2 regions of the Cobetia sp. 5-25-4-2 genome follow, and region 2 is predicted to be linked to the other one. Evidence: predicted binding sites of a transcription regulator. Region 2 holds the regulator's gene; the other holds the start of a gene.
What was found. The regulator sigma-54, encoded in region 2, starts transcription at its own class of promoters, with help from an activator protein. The targets are predictions, from matches to a motif close to TGGCACNNNNNTTGCTNT.
Positions count from the first base shown of each region.

Region 1 (5,218 bases), on a different contig from region 2:
TTTCATTAATATCTCCTCGGAGCAACAATGGCGGTAGACTGATCCGTGGCATTCTCCCGGCGAGCCTGCCGGTGACCCCTTGCTCACAAGGGGCTCACGCGGGGGGACAGGCAAGGAGCAATGCATTGCCGCAACGCGTGCGGTGCCATCAGTATGCAACACAGTCTACGCAGTGACCTTGGCGGGATTAAGCCGTCAGCACTCAGATGATTATTGTCACTCAACAACAATGATGAGGAGCGGGCATGCAGCGTTGGGACCGCATCGAAGCCTTTGTGGAAGTCGTCAGAATCGGCTCGTTTTCCGGTGCCGCCCGTCATCTCGGGGTCTCCAGCTCACATGTCAGTCGCCTGATCAGCCAGTTGGAAGCCCAGCTTGATACCCAGTTGCTCTATCGCACGACCCGTCAGACGCGTCTCACCGATGCCGGACAGGTGTATTACGAGCACTGCCATCACCTCTTCGATGGCTTCCGCGCCGCCGAACAGGCCATCGGCGACTTCCACGCCCGTCCCAGCGGCGTGCTCAAGCTGACCAGCGCTACCACCTTCGGTGAGCGCTACGTCGCGCCACTGGTCAACGACTTCCAGCTGCTGCACCCGCAACTGGAAGTGCAGATGCACTTCACCAATCGTCCGGTGGAATTGATCGACGAGGGCTTCGATGTCGCCATTCGCATGGGCGTGCTCAAGGACTCCTCGCTGATCGCGCGGCGACTGGTGGACCGCCAGGAGTATGTCGTCGCCTCGCACGACTACTTTCAGCGTGCGCCGCGCCCGCACACGTTGGCGGAGCTCTCCAGCCACCGCTGCCTGGCGGGCTCCAAGCGTGAATGGCTGTTCGAGGTCGAGGGCCAGCGACGCGAGGTGCGCATCTCCGGCAGCTGGCAGGCCAATTCCGGGCCGGCACTGCTGGACGCCACGCTCAAGGGCCTCGGGCTTGCCCAGATTCCCGACTATTACGTCGCGCCTCACCTGGCCAGTGGCAAGCTGATCTCGGTGCTGGATGAGTATCAGGTGCGCGATACCGGGGTGTGGATCGTCTATCCCCGCCACCGCCATCTCTCGCCCAAGGTGCGCCAGTTCGTCGACTTCATGGTCGAGCGCTTCGAGGGCGGCATCCCCGGCCTGGTGGGCTGACGGCCAGGGCGCGAATGCCTCAACCGGCCGTCACTTCCCCTTGCCACGACGACAGACGGGCTGCCGATGGGCAGCCCGTCTGTCGTTGCACGTGACGTTGCGTTGCGAGCTATCCGCCAGCGGCGTCAGGCACGCTGTGCGCCGCCACCCGGTATCGCCTCCGGCAGGTGCACCTGCGGTGCCTTGACCAGCAGCTTGCTGGCCACGAAGTAGACCAGCGCCCCCAGCAGCGAGCCGGTGAACCAGCCGTAGTCGTAGAACCAGGAAAGCCCGGGCTGCGAGAAGCTGATCACCGTCAGCCCCACCGGCACGAAGAAGGCGATGAAGCCCGCTGGATTGAAGGCCGGGTAGGTGCTGCCATCCAGATAGAGCGCCGGCAGATCAAAGGACTGACGACGGATCACGAAGTAGTCGACGATCATGATTCCCGCGATCGGCCCCAGCAGACTCGAATAGCCCAGCAGCCAGTTGGAATAGAGGCTCTCGAGACTGACGTCCGAGACGATCCAGCCCATCTTCTTGATCAGCTCGAAGCCCATCAACAGCACGCCGACCAGCCCGGTGAGCAGTACGCCGCGCGTCTGGTTGATGAATTTCGGCGCGATGTTCTGGAAATCATTGGTCGGCGAGACGATGTTGGCCGCGGTATTGGTGGAGAGTGTCGCGATGATGATCAGCACCATGGCGATGGCGACCCAGCCGGGGCTGTCGATGCGACCGATCAGGTTGACCGGGTCGGAGATGGTCTCCCCCACCAGCGAGCTGGAAGCGGCCGTCAGCACCACGCCGAGCGCCGCGAAGAAGAACATCGTCAGCGGCAGGCCGATGATCTGACCGACGATCTGGTCCTTCTGGCTCTTCGCGTAACGGCTGAAGTCCGGGATGTTCAGCGACAGCGTCGCCCAGAAGCCGACCATCGCGGTCAGGCCCGCCATGAAGTAGCTGGCCACACCATCGCCTTCGGGACGATTCGGTGGCTGGGCCAGCAGTTCGCTGATCGAGGTATGCGGCAGCGCCCACACCATCAGGCCGACCCCCACCGCCAGCAGCAAGGGCGCGGAGAGCGTCTCCAGCCACTTGATGGATTCCGCGCCGCGAATCACCACGAACAGGTTGAGCGCCCAGAACAGGAAGAAGCCGATGACCTCGCCCACCCCGCCCAGCGCCTTCCAGTCGGCCGAGAGGCTCGAGAGCAGCAGGTGAATCGCCAGGCCGCCGAACATCGTCTGGATACCGAACCAGCCACAGGCGACCACCGCCCGAATCATGCACGGCACGTTGGAGCCGATGATCCCGAACGATGAACGCAGCACCACCGGAAAGGGAATCCCGAAACGCGTGCCGGGGAAGGCGTTCAGCGTCAGTGGAATCAGTACCACCAGATTGGCGACCAGAATCGTGATCAGCGCCTCGCCGACACTCAATCCGAAGTAGGCAGTGAGCACGCCGCCCAGGGTATAGGTCGGCACGCAGATCGACATGCCGACCCACAGTGCGGCGATGTTCCAGCGCGACCAGGTGCGCTCGGCACTCCTGGTCGGCGCGATATCCTCGTTGTAGCGCGGGCTGCGGGCGACGTCCTGCGCCACCACCAGCTCGATCATTTCCTCATTGCTGCGCACCATGTGCGAGCGAGTCTGTGTCGGGGCCATGAGTCCTCACCTGTTCAGCTGTTGTTATTGTTGAGGGTGATGCACGTCGCTTGTCCTGCCTTTGCGCTCTGTGGCGCGTCTTGCCGTCTTTGAAGATCCGTCCCTTCCTTCACCCTCCTGATTCACTTTTCCACCCTGTTTCAGCCAAGGGATGCTTGAATTACCCATCATCATGAAGCGGTACCTTTCATGGGCAAATCGCATGCCGATGGCGGCATTATTGCCGTCAAATCAAACCTGTCCCGCAAGACAACTTGAGAGGCAATGGCGCGGGTTTGACCGTCTGATGCCCGTCAGGTGGCGACACGCCGTGTTCGCGCCAATTGTCAGTATGGTCAGGTTCCAAGCTGGTGCAAGGCGGTCTTGCACAGGGCCCATACAGACGATCACAAGCCACTGATGTGCATTGAGTTTTCCTTTGAAAATCGCGTGAACCACGCTGATTCTCCTGGCACCACAATGGTGAATTCATGCGAAATCTTGACCGAAAATCCTTTTATAACAACAAGATAAATTCACGAGACTTTATTTGACACTTCGTCTTGCCGAACGCGGGAACACTGTCTAATGTTCATTAAGCTGACTGGTGAGACAGGATATGCATCGGACCTTCCCTGACCCACGATACCTGCCGCGGGCATGCAGACTTTCCGGACAGGCGGAGTGATTTTCCAGGACCCATTTCGCGCCATCCCGGCTCACCCGCTCTGCCCACCAGCACTCATTGAAGACAACAACAACCGGCGCCAAGCGCCCGATGAGGATGACATGTCGAACGACTCCCGCATCTCCTATACCGAGGATGCCGGCAAGCTGCGCTGCGCCGTCATCCAGATGGGACTCAACGTCTCCTCCGACCTCGAGCCCGCACAGATCCGCGATGCCATGAACGAGGCCCACCTGCCGCTGATCGACCAGGCCGGTGAGGCAGGCGTCAAGATCCTGTGCTTCCAGGAAGTCTTCAATCAGCCCTATTTCTGCCCGAGCCAGGATGCCAAGTGGTATGCCGCCGCCGAGCGCGTGCCCGACGGCCCCACCGTCACCCTGATGCAGCAGTACGCGAAGAAGCATCAGATGGTGATCATCGTGCCCCTCTACGAGGAAGTGCAGCCGGGGGTGTACTACAACACTGCCGCCGTCATCGATGCCGACGGCAGCTATCTGGGCAAGTATCACAAGACCCACATCCCGCAGGTGGCGGGCTTCTGGGAGAAATTCTTCTTCAAGCCCGGCAAGTCCGACTGGCCGGTCTTCGACACCGCCTACGGGCGCATCGGCGTCTACATCTGCTACGACCGCCACTTCCCGGAAGGCTGGCGCGCACTGGCGCTCAACGGCGCCGAGATCATCTTCAATCCCTCCGCCACCGTCGCGGGCCTCTCCCAGTATCTGTGGGAGCTGGAACAGCCCGCCTCCGCCGCCGCCAATGGCTGCTACATCGCCGCCATCAACCGTGTCGGCCATGAACAGCCCTGGGATATCGGCGAGTTCTACGGCTCCTCCTACTTCGTGAATCCACGCGGCCAGATCGAAGCCCAGGCCAGCGCCACCGAGGATGAGCTGCTGATCCACGACCTCGACATGTCGATGGTGCGCGAGGTGCGCAACAACTGGCAGTTCTTCCGCGACCGTCGCCCGGACGCCTATACCCGCCTCACCGACGGCGAGTGACGGACTGACGACCCGCACGACAACAACAAGACGACCTGACACTCAATGCCGGACAAGGCCGCGCGATGCGGCCGGGAGAGATTCATGGCAATCCTGATCAAGGGCGGCAGCATCCAGACCCACGAAGAGCGTTACACCGCCGATGTGCTGTGTGACGACGAGACCATCACCGCCATCGGCACCGACCTCGAGGTACCGGACGACTGCGAGGTGATCGACGCCAGCGGCTGTCTGGTGATGCCCGGCGGCATCGACCCGCACACCCACATGCAGCTGCCCTTCATGGGCACCGTGGCCAGCGAGGATTTCCAGAGCGGCACCGCCGCGGCGCTGGCCGGCGGTACCACCATGATCATCGATTTCGTGATTCCCTCCCCCCAGCAACCGCTGATGGAGGCCTATCACACCTGGCGCGAGTGGGCCGAGAAGTCGTGCTGCGACTACAGCTTCCACGTCGCCGTCACCTGGTGGGACGAGAGCGTCAGCCAGGACATGCAGACGCTGGTCTCCGATTACGGGGTCAACAGCTTCAAGCACTTCATGGCCTACAAGAACGCCATCATGGCACCGGACGACACCCTCGTCTCGAGCTTCGCGCGCTGTCTGGAGCTGGGCGCGATTCCCACCGTGCATGCCGAGAACGGCGAGCTGGTCTACCACCTGCAGCAGAAGCTGCTGGCCGAGGGCATCACCGGGCCCGAGGCACATCCGCTGTCGCGTCCGCCGCAGGTCGAGGGCGAGGCCGCCAGCCGCGCC
Region 1 covers NZ_BLWK01000003.1:213,474-218,691, forward strand. Annotated here, with positions in the region: gene HXS65_RS08415 (S-(hydroxymethyl)glutathione dehydrogenase/class III alcohol dehydrogenase) at 1-6, opposite strand, end outside; gene HXS65_RS08420 (LysR family transcriptional regulator) at 246-1,139, shown strand; gene HXS65_RS08425 (NCS1 family nucleobase:cation symporter-1) at 1,265-2,791, opposite strand; gene HXS65_RS08430 (nitrilase-related carbon-nitrogen hydrolase) at 3,626-4,462, shown strand; gene hydA (dihydropyrimidinase) at 4,547-5,218, shown strand, end outside.
Region 1: a site for sigma-54 is predicted at 2,982-2,999, ahead of HXS65_RS08425 (NCS1 family nucleobase:cation symporter-1). Genes of this name have one in related genera too.

Region 2 (6,585 bases):
TGAGAGCGAGCCTGGGACTTTTCCTTGTGTTTGACCAGCTGGCGGTCCAGCTTGTCGGCGAGCGCGTCGATGGCAGCGTACATGTTGGGGTCTTCTGCCAGGGCATGGAGGTCGGCGCCAGCGGCGTGCAGGGTGCAGGCAGCCTGTTGGCGTTCCTTCTCGATCGACAGTGTCACCTGAACATTGGTGATGTTGTCGTAATGCCGTTCGAGGCGAGCGAGCTTCTCGTTGACATAATCGCGGAGAGGATCGGTGAGTTCCACATGATGCCCGGTGATATTCACTTGCATGGACACGCTCCTTTATCCAGCGGGTTGCCTTTGAATTGTAACCCTTTTTGACTGCGAGCAAACCCTGATTGAACGCGCGGCCACTTTCTGACTCCGGCCATGGTCTCGTGGCGATCATCTGCTGGCGAGAGCGGCGGTGCCGGTGTACCGAGCGTCTACCCCGACAATGCCCAAGCTTTGAACAAAGATCAACGCTGCGCTGCATCGTGGGGCAAGGCTTGTCTTCAACCCAGCGAGGGATATCAGCAGGTTCTTCATGAGCATCGCCTCGCATCACGGACGGAATGGGGCTCGAGAAACCGGCCGTTTGTGGCCAATGTCAGCATTTACGTCGACGTTCGTGTGGCAGGAGTCGGTGGCGACCTCTGGCTATCTGTCCGTGGGATGTGAGGGAAAAAGAAAGCACTCTGGAGAAAAGTGGCTGGAAAAATAGGCAATTGGGGGCGTGAAGTCACTCACGCAGTCGCAAGGACAGGCATTGCCAACCGGTATTCAGACGACCGATTGGCAGATGATGCCAGGATGGCAGGTGCAAGGGGGCGAGCATCAGCGCTCCGACGTGTGGAGCCCACTGGCTTGCGGGTATCCGTTGTCGAGACTCACGCCAAGCGCTTGCGCTCGCTGGAGGAGGGGATGCCCATGGCCTCGCGATACTTGGCGACCGTCCGGCGCGCTACCTCGATGCCATCACTGGCCAGCAGATCCACCAGGCGTGAGTCGGACAATGGCTTGCGCGCCGGTTCTTCCGAGATCAGCTTGCGAATGCGCGCACGGATCGCGGTACTGGAGTGCGCGTCACCGTTGCCGCTGCCACCCACCTGACTCGAGAAGAAGAACTTGAGTTCGAACACGCCTCTCGGGGTGTGGATATATTTCTGGGTGGTCACCCGCGAGATGGTGGATTCGTGCATCTCGACCACTTCCGCGATGTTGGCGAGGATCAGCGGCTTCATGCCTTCTTCCCCCTGCTCGAGGAAGTCGATCTGGCGCGCCATGATCTCGCGGCCCACCTTGAGCAGGGTGTCATTGCGTGAGGACAGGCTCTTCATCAGCCAGCGGGCTTCCTGAAGATTGTCCTTGAGGAAGGTGTTGTCCGCGGACTTGTCGGCCCGCTTGATGAGGGCGGCATATTCCGGCTGGATACGCAGCTTGGGCAGCGCTTCCGGGTTGAGCTCGACCTGCCAGCCGTGACGCGTATGACGGACCAGCAGGTCCGGGATGACGTAATCACTGGCAGGCTCGCCCCAGGCGGACGCCGGGCGCGGGTCGAGCGCCCGTACCAGACGAATGACGTGATCCAGCTCATCATCATCCAGGCTCAGGCGACGCTTGAGCAGCTTGCGATCGTCATTGCCCAGTGCCTCGAGGAACTGCCGCACCAGACGGCGGGCCTGGGCCAGCAGCGGCAGATCGTCCGGCAGCAGGGCCAGCTGCAGCAGCAGGCATTCGCGCAGGTCTCGAGCGAACACACCGGTGGGATCGAACTGCTGAAGGCGCAGCAGGACCTGCTCGAGTTCCGACGCCTTGAGGCCGGGCAGTCCCTGACCTCGCAGGCCATCGACCAGTTCGTCCAGGCTCATGCTCAGGTAGCCGGCCCCATCCACCGCATCGATCAGACTCTCCGCCATCTGCCGTTCACGCGCATCGAGGTCCGTCATCGCCAGCTGCCAGCGCAGATGGTCCTGCAGGCTTTCGACACTGGTGTTGCGATCGAAGTCCGGTCCGTCCTCGCTCGAGCTTCCGCTGCCGGAACTGGTCAGGCTGCCTGCGTGATCCTGGTAGAGGTCCGACCAGTCACTGTCGAGAGGGTATTCTTCAGGAATCTCGCTGTTGGTCTCGGAGGTGGAGATCTCGCTCTTGTCCTGTGTCTCCGCGACATCCAGCGACTCGTATTCCTCGTCAAGCTCCAGCATGGGGTTTGACTCAAGCGCCTGCTGTATCTCCTGACGCAGGTCCAGCGTCGACAACTGCAGCAGCTGGATCGCTTGCTGAAGTTGCGGGGTCATGGTCAGGGAAGTGCCGAGTCGAAGCTGCAAGGTGGGTTTCATGGGGTCTGTCATTCACGGCAAAGGAACGTGCATCTACGCTATACCGTGGGTCGGGGCACTGACAAGGGGCAGTCGAGAATATTCAAGCAACTTGCATGCCATGTTGCCACCAAGGTGGTATGGACGTCATGCATTCGAGTGAGGTGTGGCAGAGCAGGAGGGTTCACGGGGAGATCACGCAAGCGCATGTCGAGGCGCTTGCGTGAGGGGGGCGGGGAATGAGACCCCGACAGTGAAGCAGGAAGTGGCGGTTGCTGGTGAGAGCAGGGGAGGTCGGACAGCTCTCGTCAGGCTGACGGCTCTTACCAGGCTGACGGCACTCTCGGGCTAGAGCTTGAACTCATGGCCCAGGTAGACATCACGCACCTGCTGGTTGGCGAGGATGGTGTCGGCGTCGCCATGCGCGATGATCTGGCCATCGCCCACGATGTAGGCGGTATCGCAGATGTCGAGTGTCTCGCGCACGTTGTGATCGGTGATCAGCACCCCGATGCCGCGGTCACGCAGCTGGCGCACGATGCTCTTGATCTCGCCCACCGAGATGGGGTCCACGCCGGCAAACGGCTCATCGAGCAGCACGAAGTCCGGCTCGGTGGCCAGTGCGCGAGCGATCTCCACGCGGCGGCGCTCCCCGCCGGAAAGGCTCATGCCGGCACTGTCACGAATATGCGTGATGCTGAACTCGTTGAGCAGCTCCTCCAGGCGTGCCTTGCGTCCGTTGCGATCCAGGTCCTTGCGCGTCTCGAGGATCGCCATGATGTTGTCGGACACCGAGAGCTTGCGGAAGATCGAGGCTTCCTGGGGCAGATAGCCGATGCCGGCGCGAGCCCGCTGATGCATGGCGGCGCCGGACAAGTCGTGGTCATCGATGGTCACGCTACCGGCATCCGAGCGCACGAGGCCGACGATCATGTAGAACGAGGTCGTCTTGCCGGCCCCGTTGGGGCCCAGCAGGCCTACGATGTCACCCTGGCGGATTTCCAGCGAGATGTCCTTGACGACCTTGCGACCCTTGTAGGCCTTGGCCAGATGACGAGCGCTGAGGGTACGTGGGCTGGCAGCAGTCATGCTCATTGGTCCTTGCTGGCATTGGCGCCACGTGGCGTCAGGGTCATGTGGACGCGTGACCCCTCGGAGGATGAGGCATCGGTGCCATTGCTGGCATTGACCTGGCGCTTGTCCAGGAAGTATTCCACGTAGCCGCCTTCGAAGGTGTCGTCGCCTTTCTCCAGACGGGCATCGCCGACCAGTTCCACCCGGCGCTCCAGCGCGTGGTAGCGAATGGTATTCGCCCAGCCCTTGACCAGTCGCTCGTCGGTATCGGGTTTCTGCTCCATGTAGGCGCGCTGGCCGGTGGCCTTGACCAGGGAAATCTCGCCGCTGTCGGCGCGACTGATGTCAACGCGCGCGGCATCCAGCTTCATGCTGCCCTGGCGCATTTCCACGCGACCGGTATAGGTGGCCGTGCCGGCCTTGTCATCCAGTGACAGTGAGTCGGCGGCAATGTTGATCGGCTGGTTGGCATCGCTGTCCAGCGCCAGTGCGGTCGGGGAAAGCGTCGTCATGCCAAGTGCCAGGCCAAGGGCCATGACACCGGGTCTGAGTGTCTGGCGCCAGACCGTCAAGGGCGTGAGAGTCGTTGAAGTCATGGAGTGCTCCTTGGCAGAACTGGTAAGGCTTCACGATCACTCAGGCCATCGTGAAGCGGAAATCGGGGAGAGAGGATTCGGCGCATGCAGGGGTGCGCTCACTGATCCTTGGCCGGCGCGGCATCGAAGGTGCTGGAGACGCGGCCATCATCGTCACGGGTGGTGTCATTGCCGGTGTCGAGAGTCTCGGCTTCCCGGGCGGCATCGCTCTTGCCCTTGCCGGGTTGCAGGGTACTGCGGACGCGGCCTTCCAGCTGGGCGGAATCCTGAGAGAGGTCAGCGCTGAAGCGGTCACTCTCGACGCGTTGACCATTCTGGGTGATCACCACCGGCACGTCACTCCAGGCACGGTTCTGCTCACGACTGTAATGCAGCACGTCGGTGTCCAGTGTCCAGGCATCCGAAGGCTGGCGCAGTCTGGCATTGCCCTCGAGGGTGAAGGTGTCGCCGCCGGCGCTCAACACGCCACTGTCACCCGTGGCGTACCAGCGACGGTCTTCGCTGTCGTTGGTCCGGATCTTCGGTGCCTGCGCACGCGTCACGTCATCGCCTGGCGTGTGTTCGATGTGCGGGGAGGTCATCGACTGGATCGACACTCCCCGCGCATCGAAGCGTGTCATGTCAGCCCCGTCGAGATAGTAATCCGGCTCATCACTGCTGGCGTCGACATTCACTGTCGACTCCAGACTGTTGCGCTGCTCGATCAGGGCCATGACGCCGCCGACCAGCAGGAGCAGCAGCATCAGCCACAGGCGCGGAGAGGGACGGGGCAGACGTGGCATCAGGCGCGCGACTCCTGCAGGTAGGTATCCAGCACCGAGGCCCAGTGGCCCTGTGCCTTGAGCAGCAGATCACAGATCTCGCGCACGGCACCATCACCGCCCTGACGCGTGGTCACCCAGTTGGCTTCGCTCATCACATAGGGCATGGCGTTGGGAACGCTGACCCCCAGGCCGACGCGACGGATGGCTTCGCGATCCGGCAGGTCATCTCCGCAGTAGGCCACCTCATCCAGCGCGATATCGTGCTCGCGACACAGGTTGGTCAGCGCGACCAGCTTGTCCTCGCGGCCCTGAATGACGTCCTGGATACCCAGCTCCTTGGCGCGACGTTCCACCATCGGCGAGCTGCGACCCGTGATCAAGGCGACCCGGATACCGCTGCGCAGGATCAGCTTGAGGCCGTGGCCATCCTGGACATGGAAGCTCTTGGTTTCCACGCCATTGGCATCGTACTGCAGCCGGTTGTCCGTCAGCACGCCGTCCACATCCAGCGCCAGCAGGCGCACGCGACGTGAGCGGTCGATGATGTCCTGGGGGTAGTCCTCCGCCAGGGAAGTGATGTCATTCATGGTCTTTCTCCTCGCATTCCGTGCATGCGTGACGCATTCCTGTAGGCGACGACCGCCAACGGCTGCGTGCTGCCCTCGCCAGACTCACGGGACTGTCGTGCAGAGACAGCAATCCCGCGGGGGAGTTCAGATCACGCCGCTGGCCAGCAGGCCGTGCATGTGGATGGCGCCGATCGGGTGCTCATCCTCGTCACAGACTACCAGAACGCTGATGCGGTTTTCTTCCATGATGCGCACCGCCTCGGCGGCCAGCATGCTTGAGCGGATGGTCTTGCCACCGCGCGTCATGACGTCATCGACCTTGAGCGCACGCAGATCGCCGTGCTGATCCAGGGTGCGGCGCAGATCCCCATCGGTATAGACGCCGACCAGATGCTCGTCCTCGTCGATCACGCAGGTGAAACCCATGCCCTGGCGGGTGATCTCGAGCAGCGCATCGCGCAGCGGGCTGCCCAGCGCCACGCGTGGCAGGGCATCGCCTTGATGCATGACGTCCTGCACGCGCAGCAGCAGTCGCCGCCCCAGACTGCCACCGGGATGAGAGAGTGCGAACTCCTCGGCGGTGAAGCCGCGGGCTTCCAGCAGTGCCACGGCCAGCGCATCCCCCATCACCAGTGCGGCGGTCGTGGAGGCCGTCGGTGCCAGGTTCAGCGGACAGGCCTCCTGGGCGACGCTGGTGTCCAGGTGTGCGTCTGCATCACGCGCGAGCGTCGAGCCGGGCTTGCCGGTCATCGAGACCAGCGGCGTCCCCATGCGCTTGAGCAGTGGCAGCAGGGCGGTGACTTCGGCGGTTTCACCGGAATTGGACAGTGCCAGCACCGTGTCCGACGAGGTGATCATGCCGAGATCCCCATGGCTGGCTTCGCCGGGATGCACGAAGAACGCCGGCGTGCCGGTGCTGGCCAGAGTCGCCGCGATCTTGCTGGCGATATGGCCGGATTTCCCCATGCCGGTGACGATCACCCGGCCCTTGGTCGCCATCATCAGCTGGCAGGCACGATCGAACTCTGCATCCAGCTGGTGCTCCAGTGCCGCGATGGCGGCGCCCTCGATCGCGAAGGTGCGTCGGGCGCTGGCGCGGAAATCCGCCTGCATGGCGGCGTGATCGCGGCCGCTGGAGGGCGAATCATCGGCAGTGGAAGACATGTCGGAGGTGGCGGGCTGGATTCTGGAGGACTTGGTCATGTTCAGATTGTTGCCTGTGTGTGGCCAGGACTCAAGGTACGTGAGAGAGGCGTCACTCACGC
Region 2 covers NZ_BLWK01000001.1:124,534-131,118, forward strand. Annotated here, with positions in the region: gene hpf (ribosome hibernation-promoting factor, HPF/YfiA family) at 1-290, opposite strand, end outside; gene HXS65_RS00560 (RNA polymerase factor sigma-54) at 890-2,338, opposite strand; gene lptB (LPS export ABC transporter ATP-binding protein) at 2,666-3,406, opposite strand; gene lptA (lipopolysaccharide transport periplasmic protein LptA) at 3,409-3,987, opposite strand; gene lptC (LPS export ABC transporter periplasmic protein LptC) at 4,086-4,769, opposite strand; gene HXS65_RS00580 (HAD family hydrolase) at 4,769-5,338, opposite strand; gene HXS65_RS00585 (KpsF/GutQ family sugar-phosphate isomerase) at 5,465-6,433, opposite strand.